3 regions of the Paenibacillus sp. 79R4 genome follow, and region 2 is predicted to be linked to each of the others. Evidence: riboswitches for the same ligand, from Rfam matches in the RefSeq annotation. Region 2 holds a riboswitch; each other region holds the start of a gene.

Region 1 (4,549 bases), on a different contig from region 2:
TGAAGAACACCAGCAATAACAGAAAGCAAGTCATCTGGTAAAAGATGAAATCAAGCCGATGAGTGAAGAGTGTCAGCATAAATAGCGCAATCATACAAATCAGCTTAGCAACCGGATTCGCGCGATGAAACGAGTTACTGCGATACGGAATCAAAAAATCATTCATGTCCCCACGCCCCTGTCGCTCCATGATGCTTAGCCATTGTCTCTCCCCGGATGGTCAGCCTTCTCTCGACAAGACGTCCATTCTCTACTCGCCATTCCGAAGTCGCTATCGTGTCGGCCAGCTTCTCCTCATGCGTGATCATCACAATTGCGACTCCCTGTCTGCGAAGTCCCTCACACAGGCTTAGAATTGCAAAGGTGCTCACCGCATCCTGACCAAAAGTCGGCTCATCCAGCAGCAGCACCGGCTTATTCAGCACCGTCGCTCCAGCCACGCTTAGACGCCGCTTCTGACCCAGCGAGAGCTGATAGGGATGGCGCTGCTCCATTCCTTCTAATCCGAACTGACCTATCGCCTGCCTGACCAGAGATGATATACGGTCTTTGTCATACCCTTCTTCATATAAGGAAAAGGCAATCTCCTCACTCACTTGATCAGCTACAAACTGCATCTCTGGATTCTGAAACACAAAGCCTATTTTCCGAGCCGCCTTCACGGTTCTGCTTTTCTTCGCCTTGTCTCCACCCATATCAATTCTCTGCAGCTTGTAGGTTCCATCTGTTGGCAGAAGCCCCATTAGACTGAGCAATAATGAGCTCTTCCCCGCACCGTTTGGTCCTGTAATCACGATGAAGTCTCCGGGATAAATCTCGGCTTGCTCCACTTCAATCACAGTTCTCCGCTGTCTGTAGCCCTGAAATTGCTTCAACTCTATCAGCGGCTCTGCCAGGGTAGAATATGGGGCCTCCCTAGGGAGACTCAGAAGCCTCTCCCCTTCCCGGGACAAGAAGAAGGCTTCCCATACCCCTGGGTACCAGATCCCGAACTGCTCCAATTGTTTATGGAAGGAGGCGAACAGCTTCGTTGGAGGAGCCTGCCCGAGAATTTGTCCGTCCGGGCCAAACAGGACTACATTATCCACAAGCCCGATCATCTCTTCAATTCGATGCTCAACAATGACCAGCGTTCGTCCTTCGGCGATAGAATGAATGGCCTCCCAGATCTGCTTACGTCCTTCGGGATCAAGCAATGCAGAGGGCTCATCCAGGAACAGGACTTCAGGATCGGCCAGAAGCACCGAAGCAAGCGCCAGCCGCTGCTTCATTCCCTGCGACAATGAATTTATCGGAACATGCAAATTCTCAAAGAACAGGCCGACCTGATCCAGAGCCTGCCTCATCCGTGTCTCCATCTCTTCTCTGGGAATACATAGATTCTCCAGCACAAAGGCCAGCTCTTCATCTATGTAAGGCATACAGAACTGCGTATCCGGATCCTGGAACAACACCCCTCTCGATTCAGGAACAATTCTCTCCTTGAACCGCATCGGTACCTCGACCATCTCAGGCATGATCCCGCTCAGCATCTGAAGCAAGGTGGACTTGCCGCAACCGCTGGGCCCGAGCAATAGCACCTTCTCACCGCGCCGCACGGAGACGGAAAAGTCCTTAAATACAAATGCAGCTTCCCCTGGGAACTTCAGCCGAAGATCCTCCACCCCCAAAATAATATCGGGTACCGCAGCCGCTTGTCCGGCGACCTCAATATCAGACTCTGCCATTCCATTTGCATAAGCTGTGTTCATCATTAATCATCCAACGCCGCCAGATCCTTGGATTCAACAGGGCGAAGCAGATGGGTTACCCCTGTGCGCTCGACCGCTTTGGCCAAGCTATAGGCCAGGAATCCCGCGATGACGACCGAACTGACAGCACGCATCGAATATTTGGCAATGAACATCCATGGCGCATAATCTCCGACATATCCATAGAAAATGTCCGGTATCAGTGAGCCGATCGACGCGGCAAGACCTGCCAGACCCGCGACCGGTGCAGAGAAGTTACGATAGCGGAAAGCGGCAAATATAAGCTCTGCGGCGAGTCCCTGAAGCAGGCTATAGACAAGCAGTTGAATTCCCCATGCGCTGCCGAATAGTACCTCCACATGCGCAGCTGCAACTTCGGCAATCAGCGCCACACCCGGCTTGCGAATCAATAGAAAGACAAGTGTCGAGGCGATGAACCACATGCCGTACACCAGTTCATCCGCCTGAAAGAACAGCGGAGATAAAAGTCCATACACCGAGCTCCACAAATGATACACTACTCCGAGCACGACCGAGATTAGCACCGTCACCAGAAGATCGCTAAGCTTCAGTCCCCGTTTTTCCTTTTGCATGTTGACCTCTACCATAACCTATCACTCCTTAATTAATTTATTGCGGGGATATTCCGTCTAGAGAACAATAAAAAAACCGGCTGAATAAGCTCAGTCGGTTGTATAGTCCCAGTATGCAGACATAATAAGTCCACAAAATAAGCACGAACAGGACGATAGATTCTCTACGCTGGCATTATCCAGATCAGATTAACGGTCTGCAGCGGAGTATGCTGCCATCTCAGCCTGATTCACTCAAGCCCCCGTATCCCTATGCAATTAACATTACAATACACCACATGTTTCCAAGTTAGCAAGCATCAATTACAATATTTTTATATTTATTGCTTTCGCTCTTATTCTATGTCAAGATAGCGGAAGTAGATTGCGGCAGTTCCAACTGCCCTTCACCTATGGGAGGAAATAACAATTGGCTACCAAATGGATGATATGGATGACAGAGCTGTCTTCACGAAAATCGGTTTGCCGGCTGACTGGCCGCTTTTCCCATTCCAAATGGAGCAGGTTCGTCATTCCGCGCTTTGCTAAAGCTTATGGAATTACCCTGGATGAAGCGGAGAAGGAAATCAAAGAATACCATACTTTGAATGAATTTTTTACGCGCAGGCTCAAACCAGGAATGCGCCCGATTTGCCAGGAACCAGGCGGTGTCGCAAGCCCCGTTGATGCGCTAATTACTGCTATGGGAAAGATCCAATCCAGTACGATCCTGAATGTAAAAGGACAGGACTATTCCATTGATGAACTGCTTAACCATTCGCCGAGGAGCGAGGCTTACCGCAATGGTTATGCTTTTGTGCTCTATCTTAGCCCAACCGACTATCATCGGATTCATGCCCCAGTGAGCGGACGCAAGCTGGAGAGCGAGCATATATCGGGGAAGGTGTACCCGGTGAACCATTTTGGAATGACCCATATGCGTTCTGTACTTGCCCGCAACGAGCGGCTCATCACATATATTTCCCACGAATACGGGGAGAGCGCCGTCGTAAAAGTCGGAGCCATGAATGTCAGCAGTATCAAATATGTCGACGATGAAGCCAAAGAGTGGGAGCGCGGCGATGAGCTGGCCTATTTTGAATTTGGCTCCACTGTAGTTCTCCTGATGCAGGATAACTTCGAGCCGTCGTCCAGCCTGGATGTAGGAAGTAAAGTCAAGGTCGGAACCCTGCTCGGGCATCTTCACAATTCTAAGCTGAGTCACTAATCGTACAAAAAAACCTGAGTGCGTGCGACTCAGTTTTTTTCTTTGTCTAACTTTATTTTCAATCCCGCGCGCTCATCTTATTTCAGAAGGACTTTTCCCCGTATACTGCTTGAATTGACGGCTGAAGAAAAATATGTCCCTATACCCCAAAGCATCGGCCACTTCGGTTACATTCATGCCTGCATGCAAGAGCAGATGCTGAGCGCGATCAATCCTGCATTTAATAATATAAGTCTGCACGGACATGCCGATGATCTCTTTGAATTTAATTGAGAAGTAACGCGCTGACAAACCGGCTCGGGCGGATAAATCTTCAACTTTATGCGGCAATCCGGGATGCTGCAGAACATAATTAGCCACCTCATGGATGACCTCGACCAGCTGATTGCTTACTTTCTTCTCCCGGGGAACCTCACGCTCCTCGCGCAGCAAATAGATGAGAAGTTGCTTCAGGATCAGACGAGCCTCCTCCTCCGCTCCATAGGCATTCACCAGGAACAAGCGTACATAGCGAGACAGCATATATTCAAAATCAAGGGTATTGTCCAATACCCGATAAGATCCGGGAACTTCCATGACAGGCTCATCTATATCAAAATGAATATATGTAAGTACTAGCGGCCGTTGCGGATTATGCGTCGCAGTCGGATGATCGCCTTTACGAAACAAGAAGCAGCTTCCTTTACTCACTTGAAAAGTCTGGTTGTTCAGGACGACGTTCCCTTCCCCGCTCCACACATAGAATAAATCATAGTTCTCCAGCGCTTTATCTCGCTTGCGCCACTTCCAGTTAGGTTCGCATACAATTTTGGCAAATGCCGGCTTCAGAATAAAAGATGATGGTGAAACGTGAAGCATGTCCTTCCCTCCCCCAAAATTTTTTCCCTTGTAAGAGGTTGTTCAAAAAGTTCGCTTTTGATCAGAAAAACAGAAAGCTTATGCCCACATCAAATTTGAAATTAGCTGGGCTACGCACGATGCTTACAAGGTTATGTTTT
Region 2 (4,549 bases):
GGCGGATTATGGACTTCTACTGGAGCGATCTTGGTTCTGTTTATCTTGCTGGTAATTATTACGAGAAGCTTTTGTTTCTAATTAATCTTTGACACACATACCCCTCTAATAAACAGGCCATATTGTAAGCAAATGTGGAAGCTCCGAAATAAGAGAAGCCTGCTAACCTTTAATGGGTTGGCGGGCTTTTTTTACATATTAACGACCCCCGCATATTGATTATCCTGCTGGAAGAGGCATATAATACAAACATATGTTCTGTAAGAGGTGAGAGTAATGTTAAATGATCTGGAACGCAAGGTGCTCCGAATTCTGTACAACTTCTCAACGCAGCGGCGCCGAATGCCGACAAAGCCCGAGTTAGAGCGTACAACGGGCCGTCAATACCGGGATATCAAATCCGCTCTGGATGTGTTGGTGCAGGAAAGGTATATTTTCTGGCCGGATAACCCTCAACTTGATACGATTGTGATTCTGGAAGGATGGGAACGGGATGCATTTATTCCTAAATCCAAGCCAACTATATTCGAGTAACCTTGATTTTCTGAATTATCATTGGGAATAGCCGAGGAAAGTAGAATCGGGATTAAGAATTGCAAAACTAAAATGTATTGTATATGCTTGTTTCATCTAGAAACTGTTGGCTCCAATGAGATTAAGGGCATTAGAGCAGCACAATTACTGAGGGGAGGATTTCATAATCATGAGTACATCACAGTTGTTTGCCAGACCACAGCTTGCTGATTGTGTGCCTGACCTAGTTGCTACGGCGCGGGGAGATAAGAAGGCTACACTGGTTATCAAGAATGCGAAGCTGGTCAATGTATGTTCCGGAGAGATTCAGGACGGTATATCGATTGGCGTTCAAGGCAGCCGGATTGCCTTCGTGGGGACGGATGCCAGCCATATGATCGGTGCAGATACGAAGATCATCGATGCTGCCGGACGTTATGTTGCTCCAGGTTTGCTGGACGGTCATTGTCATATTGAGAGCAGTCAGATCACACCAACCCAATTCGCCAGAGCCGTGCTTCCGAAGGGTACGACGGGCGGATTTTTTGATGCTCATGAGATTACCAATGTATTGGGATTGCCGGGCCTGAGACTCATGCTGGACGAAGCCAGACAAACCCCGCTTGCCGCTTATATGCAGGTTGCTTCTTGTGTTCCGTCTACAGGTCCGGATATGGAGACGGCGGGCGCTGAGATCGGCCCGGCAGAGGTTGCTGAAGCCTTCACTTGGGGGCCTGATATGATCGCTTTGGGCGAAGTTATGAACTTCCCAGGCGTAGTATTTGGTGACGAGAAGATGATTGGAGAGATTCAGGCTACGCTGCGTGCGGGCAGAGTAGCGGACGGGCACTATACGTGGCCGGTGGATGACTGGAGAATATCTGCTTATGCGGCCAGCGGCATTACCGGCTGCCATGAGAGCGTGAACGCTGAGGATGTTATCGAGCGTGTCAGAAGAGGCATGTACGCCAAAATGAGACGCGGTTCAGCTTGGCATGATGTTGCCGAATCGATTAAGGCGCATACCGACTATGGCATTGATACACGTCGCATGATGCTCGTTACAGACGATCGCAGCCCGGAATCTCTTGTTGATGAGGGACATATGGACTTTGTAGTTCGTCATGCGATCTCGCAGGGCGTACGTCCGGTAACGGCTTTCCAGATGGCGACGATCAATACGGCAGAACGCTTTGGGGTTGCCCGGGACGTGGGCACCATTACGCCAGCTTCTATCGCTGACATTATCATCCTTGATGGAAATCTGGCCGATGTGAACGTTGTAATGACGATTGCGGCTGGACAAGTTGTGGCCGAGAATGGCAAGATGACTGTGGAATTGCCTGAATTCGAATATCCGCAGGAGGCTATTAACTCGGTGCACCTTACCCGAGCTGTGACTGAGCAGGACTTTGTGATCGAAGCGCCAATCCAGTCCGGTGAATTGACGGCGCGAGCTATTGGGGTTCGCGAGAACCATGTGGATACGACCGAAGACCTCGTGTATGTACGGATCGAGAACGGACAGGTAGCCCTTAGGGTAGAGGATGGCATTTCCAAGCTGGCTGTCATTGAGCGTCACAAAGGAACGGGCAATAAGACCGTAGGCCTGGCATCGCGCGTTGGCTTCAATGTGCCGGCTGCAATCGCAACGACCGTTGCTCATGACTGTCATAATGTGATGATCATCGGCAATTCCGATGCTCTGATGGCCAAGGCTGCAAATACCGTTGCTGAAATGCAGGGCGGTATCGCGGTTGTTACCGAAGACAAGATCGTCAAGCTGCCGCTGCCGGTGGCCGGATTGATGTCAAATGCGCCGTTCGAACAGGTGGCCGAGCAATCCCGTGCGGTAAGCCAGGCGTTGTATCAAGCAGGCTGCACAATGAACTATGCCTTCATGACCTTGTCACTGCTGGCGCTGGTGGTTATTCCTGAACTGCGTATTTCCGATCTTGGTCTGTTCAAGATGACAGAGCAGGGCTTCGTGAAGGTTCCTTTGTTCGTCGAGGAGCCATAAGACAGGCAACAGGGACTGTCACTATTTGACATACGGCTGCTGCCATAGTTAAATAATAGGTAATTGAATAGGAAATCCACTAGGGGAGTCGTGATAACGACTGAGACAGGATAAATCCTGGACCCTTTGAACCTGATCTAGTTAGCACTAGCGTAGGAAAGTGGAGTCGGACTGAATTGCTATAGCTATATTTGTTAAGTGACAGGCCGCTCCATATCCGGAGCGGCCTTTTTGCTGTGTAAACCGGACAGGGATTTGCATCTGCATTTGATATATTCATGCGAATCAAGGGGGTTCATCAGCCCTCATAGCGGATTTCTTTATTCAGGAGATATGCAAGTTGAACAAATGAAAACTTAGTCATTTGGGAGGATAGTTCAACTTTTATCGTTTCAAAAAAATTTGGAGGTGGAGATCATGAGTTTTACGAGACAGCTTCGTCAGCAAGCAGATTCTATTTTTCAAGCTATTTATAAACATTCATTTGTACGTGGGATCGCGGACGGAACATTGAAGCGGGAGCAGCTGATCCATTATGTGAAGCAGGATTTTGAGTATTTGAACGCCTTTATGCGGATTTATGGCATTGCCATATCCAAGAGCCGGACGCGGGAAGAGATCGAGATGTTCAACGAGCAGATCAACTTCGTGCTGCATAGCGAAGTGCACCCGCATAACAATTTTTGCCGCGTGGCTGGCGTTACTTATGAGGAACTCCAGGGGTTCCCGCTGGCTCCCTCAGCCCATCATTATATCCGCCATATGCTAACCGTTGCGCACGAAGGCAGCCTGGGTGAGATCGTATCCGCTTTGCTGCCGTGTCCTTGGACCTATATCGAAATCGGCCAGCGTTTGCTGGAGGAAGTCAAACCGGATGAATCGCATCCGTTCTACGATTGGATCGATTTCTACGGGGGAGGAATGTCGGATCTGACCGAACGATTCTGCCGTTATGTGGACGATTGGGCTGAGCGCGTGACCGAAGCCGAGCGGCTGCGGATGAGAGAGCATTTTCTGCTGAGCTGCCAACTGGAATATATGTTCTGGGACATGGCCTTCCGCGAGGAAGAATGGCCGGTTGCTATGAATTTAGGAAGCGGGGCTGAAAGAGTATAAGAACTGAAATTTGAGTGTATGTGTGGTGGAACTGAATGAGTATGAGTGCAGAAATGGGAGTGTAAGTGAACTGGAACGGAATGAATATAAAAGCTGAAATTAGGTATGCAGCTGGGAATGATGCAGCCGTAGAGGTAGGAACAGTTAAGGGATCGGAGCTTCAGTATGCTGGCTGGGAATCATCTGGTCTGCCGTGATTCGCCGAGTAGCAGTGAAATGGACTATTAACTTATTGCGCCATCAGATAAACAGATGGGAAGGGTACCGGACTACAAATTTGAGAATGGGGTTGATTTGCAATGAGTACACTCGAACAGGATATTGCTGCACTATTAACTAAAGTACAGAAGGCAAGGCCGCTCGTACATAATATGACGAACGTGGTCGTTACCAATTTCACTGCGAACGGTCTGCTTGCGCTTGGCGCGTCACCAGTGATGGCCTATGCCAGGGAAGAAGTAGCAGATATGGCCAAGGTGGCTGGTGCGCTGGTACTGAATATCGGCACGCTGTCGACGGAGCAGGTGGACGCAATGATCATCGCCGGGAAGTCAGCCAATCTTCATGGTGTTCCCGTACTTTTGGACCCAGTAGGTGTAGGGGCGACTCGCCTTCGTACGGAGTCAGCCCAGCGAATTCTTCGTGAAGTGAAGATTTCTCTAATTCGCGGTAATGCTTCCGAAGTCGCTAACCTGGTTGGTGAGGTCTCAGACATTAAAGGAGTAGATGCGGCCGAGAGCAGTGCGGGAGCAAATGCGGAAATCGCACTCCGGGCGGCTCGCCAATTTAATGCAATAGTAGCCATTACTGGCAAAGAAGATGTTATAGCTGATGGGGTCCATTACCGGGTCATCAGCGGCGGAGATGTGCTGCTGACGCAGGTGACCGGAGCAGGCTGCT
Region 3 (4,549 bases), on a different contig from region 2:
GGCAAAAGGGACATCGATCTTGTGCAATATGGACGCCGGTCTGCTGGAAAATAAATAGATCGTATCCGACAGCATAAGCGCTTCTTCAATGCTATGTGTAATCATAAGCACAGTGCGCTGATTCTCTTCCCATATATCGAGCAGCCAGCGCTGCATATCGCTTCGGGTTAAGGCATCAAGCGCGCTGAAGGGTTCGTCCAGGCAGAGAACTTCCTGCGGAGCAAGCAGGCCACGTAAGAAGGAAGCGCGCTGCTGCATACCGCCTGACAGCTTGTGGGGGTAAGCCTGTTCGAATTCAGCCAATCCGGCCTTGGTCAGCCAGGCTCTTGCTTCTTCACGTGCCGCTTTCATCGGCATGCCCGCAATTTCTCTGGCCAGAATAACATTGTCGAGCGTGCTGCGCCAAGGAAAAAGCGCTGGCTTTTGCGGAACATAGCTGATGTGGCCACGCTGCCCTGTGATGTCTGCGCCATGCAGCAGCACCTTGCCCGCGTCCGGCTTGACCAGGCCGCCGATGACGTGGAATAAAGTGCTCTTTCCGCAGCCGGACGGACCGATTATGGACACAAACTTCCCGGTTGGAACGGATAATGAGACATTATTCAGCACAGGCAAACTTTGTTTTCTCTCGCGAAATGCCAGACGGGCCATCTGGACTTCCAGAGCGAGAGGGAGCGGCGTGTGCTCATTCATCTTTGTATTCATGGCGTAAGCCCCTTTCTATTTATCATCATTGGACGGATGGTAGCGAATAAGCCATTTCTCAATGAATGAGATAAGCAGGAACATCGCCAGGCTAATCGTTACGATGATCGCAATAGCGACGAATATTTTATCGGTGCGAAAGGATGATTTCTGCAGCATCATATAATAACCGATGCCTTTGTCCGCGCCGATCCATTCTGCGATGATCGCCCCCATAACGCTGTAGGTAGCGGCAATCTTTGCCCCGGACATGATCGCGGGTAATGCATACGGCACTTCCAGCTTGGTGAAAATATTCCACTTTGAAGCTCCGGCCATCCGCATATAGTCCAGCATAACTCGATCTGTACGGCTTAACCCGTCCATAGCCGCCACTGCAATGGGAAAGAAGCAGACCAGGGTAATGACGATGATTTTAGGTAGAATCCCAAATCCAAACCAGATCATAAGCAAGGGGGCCAAGGCGATGATCGGAACATTCTGGCTGAGAATGATCAGCGGATAGAGCGCTTTTCTAAGAAAAGGGATATAGTGCAGTACAAAAGCGACCAGAAGCCCAACGAGGGTACCGATCGAGAACCCTAGCAGCATCAGCTTAAGCGTAGCCTGTGTATGCTCCCACAATCCGGCCACACCAGCCTTCGCTTCTTGCGCGATATCGACAGGGCTCGGCAGCATCCACTTATCGATATTAAATAAAGATGTGGCCGTTTGCCATAGAATGAGGAACAAGATGACCGCCACAAGGGGCGGCCATACACTGCTCCAGATACGTCGGAGTCTCATGGACGGTATTTCTCCGTCAGTTTATCCATGCTGGCACCTTCCGGATTGTAGTAGATTTTAATCTGGGAGATTACATTTTTGCTACCGAATTCAATGACAGCTTCGTTCATTTCTTTGACAATGTCCAGCAGTCGGCTGAGCTCGCCCTCCATTGTTGTCTCCAGCGGGCTCACCTGATACTTCACACCAGAAGCCTGAATGACTTCAATTGCACGATCGACGTAAGGAATCGAATCTTCCCCGCCCGGTGTCTTCGGAATAATCTGAATACTTACTAATGCATTAGCCATATATGGACATCCTCTCTGATCACAGAATTGTAGAACCGTCTTGGTGCTGCTAACGGGCCCCTTGAGTACATACTTATAGAAATTGAGGTTTACATTTATAGTGCAGGCATCTTGTTATTTGTTCTCCGGCAGAAAATTATTGGTGAAAGCAGCATCTGTATCCAGCGGTTTCTCAATCAGCTTCTTCTCATACATCCAATCGGAGTAATTCTGCCATACGGATTGCTTCTGCTCCCCCCAACGGGCAGCATCATCCTGGTATTTCGGGCTAAGCCATTTCTGACTGGCCATAACCAGGTCTTTATCGAGATCAGGAACAGCACTCAGCAGAATATCAGCTGCTTCCTCCGGATGCTGGATCGCATATTGATATCCTTTGGAAGTGGCACGCAGGAAGGCCTTGATTAATTCAGGATCGTCCTTGATCAGCTTCTCATTGGTTGTAATAACCGGAGTATAGTAGTCGAGCTTATCCGAATAGTCTTTTACGTAGAGCATATCGAGCGGTTCGCCGCGCAGCTCGGCTTCGATCCCCGTCCAGGCATAAAAAATCCAGGCGAAATCGATATCTCTTTTCACGGCGGTGAAGAAGTCGGCTTCGCCCATATTGATCATTTTTACCTTGCTAACATCCCCGCCATCGATGTCCATGATCGATTTCATGACGGCCTCTTCGACAGGTGAGCCCCAGCCGCCGTAGCTTTTTCCTTCAAAATCCTTAGGTGTCTTGATGTTCCGGTCCACAGGCGCGGCAAAGCCGGATGTATTATGCTGAATAACGGCCGCGATTGAGACGAGGGGCACGCCTTGGGTGCGGCCTTGTGTCACGCTCTCCTGATAGCTGATTCCGAAAGGCACCTCACCGGATGCCACCATTGCGTCCGCACCGCCAGAGCCCGGCAGCAGGATGTCCAGCTTCAGGCCCTCCTTTTCATAGAAGCCTTTGGCCTGTGCGACATAGAGGCCAGTATGGTTCGTATTCGGACTCCAATCCAGTACGAATTTAACATCGTGCAGTTCCTTCGTCTGTTCTCCCGTTGCCGCATTTCCATTATCGGCCGGGGTGTTGGCGTTATTCGCTTGGCCACAACCTGCGATGATAACAAGCAGGCAGGACAGGGCAAGCAGAATCCATTTTGATCGATGCAATGATATTCCCTCCTTCAAAATGTCTAATCCGTATTCACTTCCAGAAGCAGTTCCAAAAAGGCCAATTTGGATCAGAAAACCTTCGAGGCCGATTCAAGGAGGAGCGATCGCGATGCGCAAGGTAGTCTTTCCCGCGATATAAAATCTGATCAGTGCAGCTGCTAACCTATCAGTTCTATATCTAACATAAAGTAACACCAAGCGCTTATTCGACATCGAATCCTGAATTCAGCCGGGCTTTAAGCAGATGCTTACAAAGTCGTTCTCTAACGAAAACGTGCAGCTTCGCTCCTCAGGCCCCGGCCCCAGCTTGTTCCAGCCTTTGCTTCGCTGAAAACTGAACTTTTTGAACACGCACTTCCAGAGGAACTTACACTTCTAGTGTCCCTGATCACTTCCGAATGAAGCCGATAGTTAATAGGCTTAAATATACAGGATGCAAAAAAAGCGCCCCGGATCGGGACGCATAGGTGCACTTGAATATGAGCATAGCTTCATACCTGCATTTCTTCCTACGCTGGCATTACCCAGATCAGGTTAAAGGGTCAGTATCTTCGCGGGATACAATCTCAGCCGGCCTATTCCAGCTCCCCTGAACTATTGAACTACGGATTACAATTGCCATTATAGTTCGCTGTTGCAGATATGTCCAGTTAGAAAATGCAATATCATCGCTTCGCATCTCCGAAGAGATGGAGCCATTAACCGCGGAGGGGAAGGAGTCGCTGCCCTGATCTGCAGCCACTTGTTCTGGCTGCCAATCTTGTTTAAGATAGGGTTAATCGCTTCATGCTTCGGGATTTACTGGGTTCATCTCGGTCTGATTCGTAACGGCGCGATACTTCTTGAGCATATAGAGCCGCCAGCGTACAATCATACCGAAGGCGAGAATAAAGAAGAGCGAGCCGGTCTGAAGAATGGAGACATATTGCTCGATCACTTCATGCAGAGCCAGTCGAATCACAAGCAGACCGATCAGAATGAAGGCGAATCCGCTGGATCTTTTGGCAAAGACTTGTCCGTCCTTCATTTCAAAATGAGTAGTGCGAATGAGCGGATAGGAGAACAAAAGCCAGCCTGCAGCAAAAGCAATGACTCCATACAGGACGGGAATCCGCATCTGCGGCTCCACGAACATGGCGAAACCGGTAGCCATACCAAGCGGAGGAATAATAATCTTCTTGATCGTCACCGGACGGTTGCTGGCCTTAAGTCTGACGATGATGACTGATACGGCCATCAGGATCATAACAGCCGTTGCAATGATCCGCATATAAAAAGGGCTAATGGCGTCCACAATAACACCCCTTCTTTAATGTATTTGGTGGGTCAGTTACGCTAAAAATCAACGTTTTGAATTACCTCTTAGGCGAAATCATTATATCATAAATCCTCACCATGATAATAATCACATATGGATGTATGCATCAACCGGACCCGGGCTATAGATGCGGGAACGGTCAAAATATATAAAAAACAAATTATAATCGAGAGGATGAAGGATATGACGCAATTTGGTCTGAAGGATGAAATTCCATTTTATGTAGGTACATACGCAAAACCGGAGGAGCCGGGCATCTACTTATGCGGCTTGAATCAACAGACAGGAGCTTTGCGTA

Evidence for each region. Region 2 has a riboswitch for thiamine pyrophosphate ahead of tenA (thiaminase II). Riboswitches for the same ligand answer to the same signal wherever they lie in the genome.
Region 1: another riboswitch for thiamine pyrophosphate. It lies ahead of DMN77_RS14635 (ECF transporter S component); the one in region 2 lies ahead of tenA (thiaminase II).
Region 3: another riboswitch for thiamine pyrophosphate. It lies ahead of DMN77_RS20460 (ABC transporter substrate-binding protein); the one in region 2 lies ahead of tenA (thiaminase II).

Annotation. Positions count from the first base shown of each region.
Region 1 is NZ_QJOT01000009.1:125,665-130,213, reverse strand. It holds gene DMN77_RS14645 (energy-coupling factor transporter transmembrane component T family protein) at 1-166, opposite strand, end outside; gene DMN77_RS14640 (ABC transporter ATP-binding protein) at 159-1,754, opposite strand; gene DMN77_RS14635 (ECF transporter S component) at 1,754-2,359, opposite strand; TPP riboswitch at 2,489-2,600, opposite strand; gene asd (archaetidylserine decarboxylase) at 2,754-3,551, shown strand; gene DMN77_RS14625 (helix-turn-helix domain-containing protein) at 3,624-4,409, opposite strand.
Region 2 is NZ_QJOT01000008.1:186,524-191,072, forward strand. It holds gene DMN77_RS13480 (hypothetical protein) at 277-534, shown strand; gene DMN77_RS13485 (adenine deaminase) at 704-2,533, shown strand; TPP riboswitch at 2,605-2,709, shown strand; gene tenA (thiaminase II) at 2,951-3,649, shown strand; gene thiM (hydroxyethylthiazole kinase) at 3,949-4,549, shown strand, end outside.
Region 3 is NZ_QJOT01000019.1:1,417-5,965, forward strand. It holds gene DMN77_RS20445 (ABC transporter ATP-binding protein) at 1-705, opposite strand, end outside; gene DMN77_RS20450 (ABC transporter permease) at 721-1,491, opposite strand; gene DMN77_RS20455 (thiamine-binding protein) at 1,488-1,781, opposite strand; gene DMN77_RS20460 (ABC transporter substrate-binding protein) at 1,896-2,930, opposite strand; TPP riboswitch at 3,423-3,534, opposite strand; gene DMN77_RS20465 (CcdC family protein) at 3,718-4,230, opposite strand; gene DMN77_RS20470 (lactonase family protein) at 4,435-4,549, shown strand, end outside.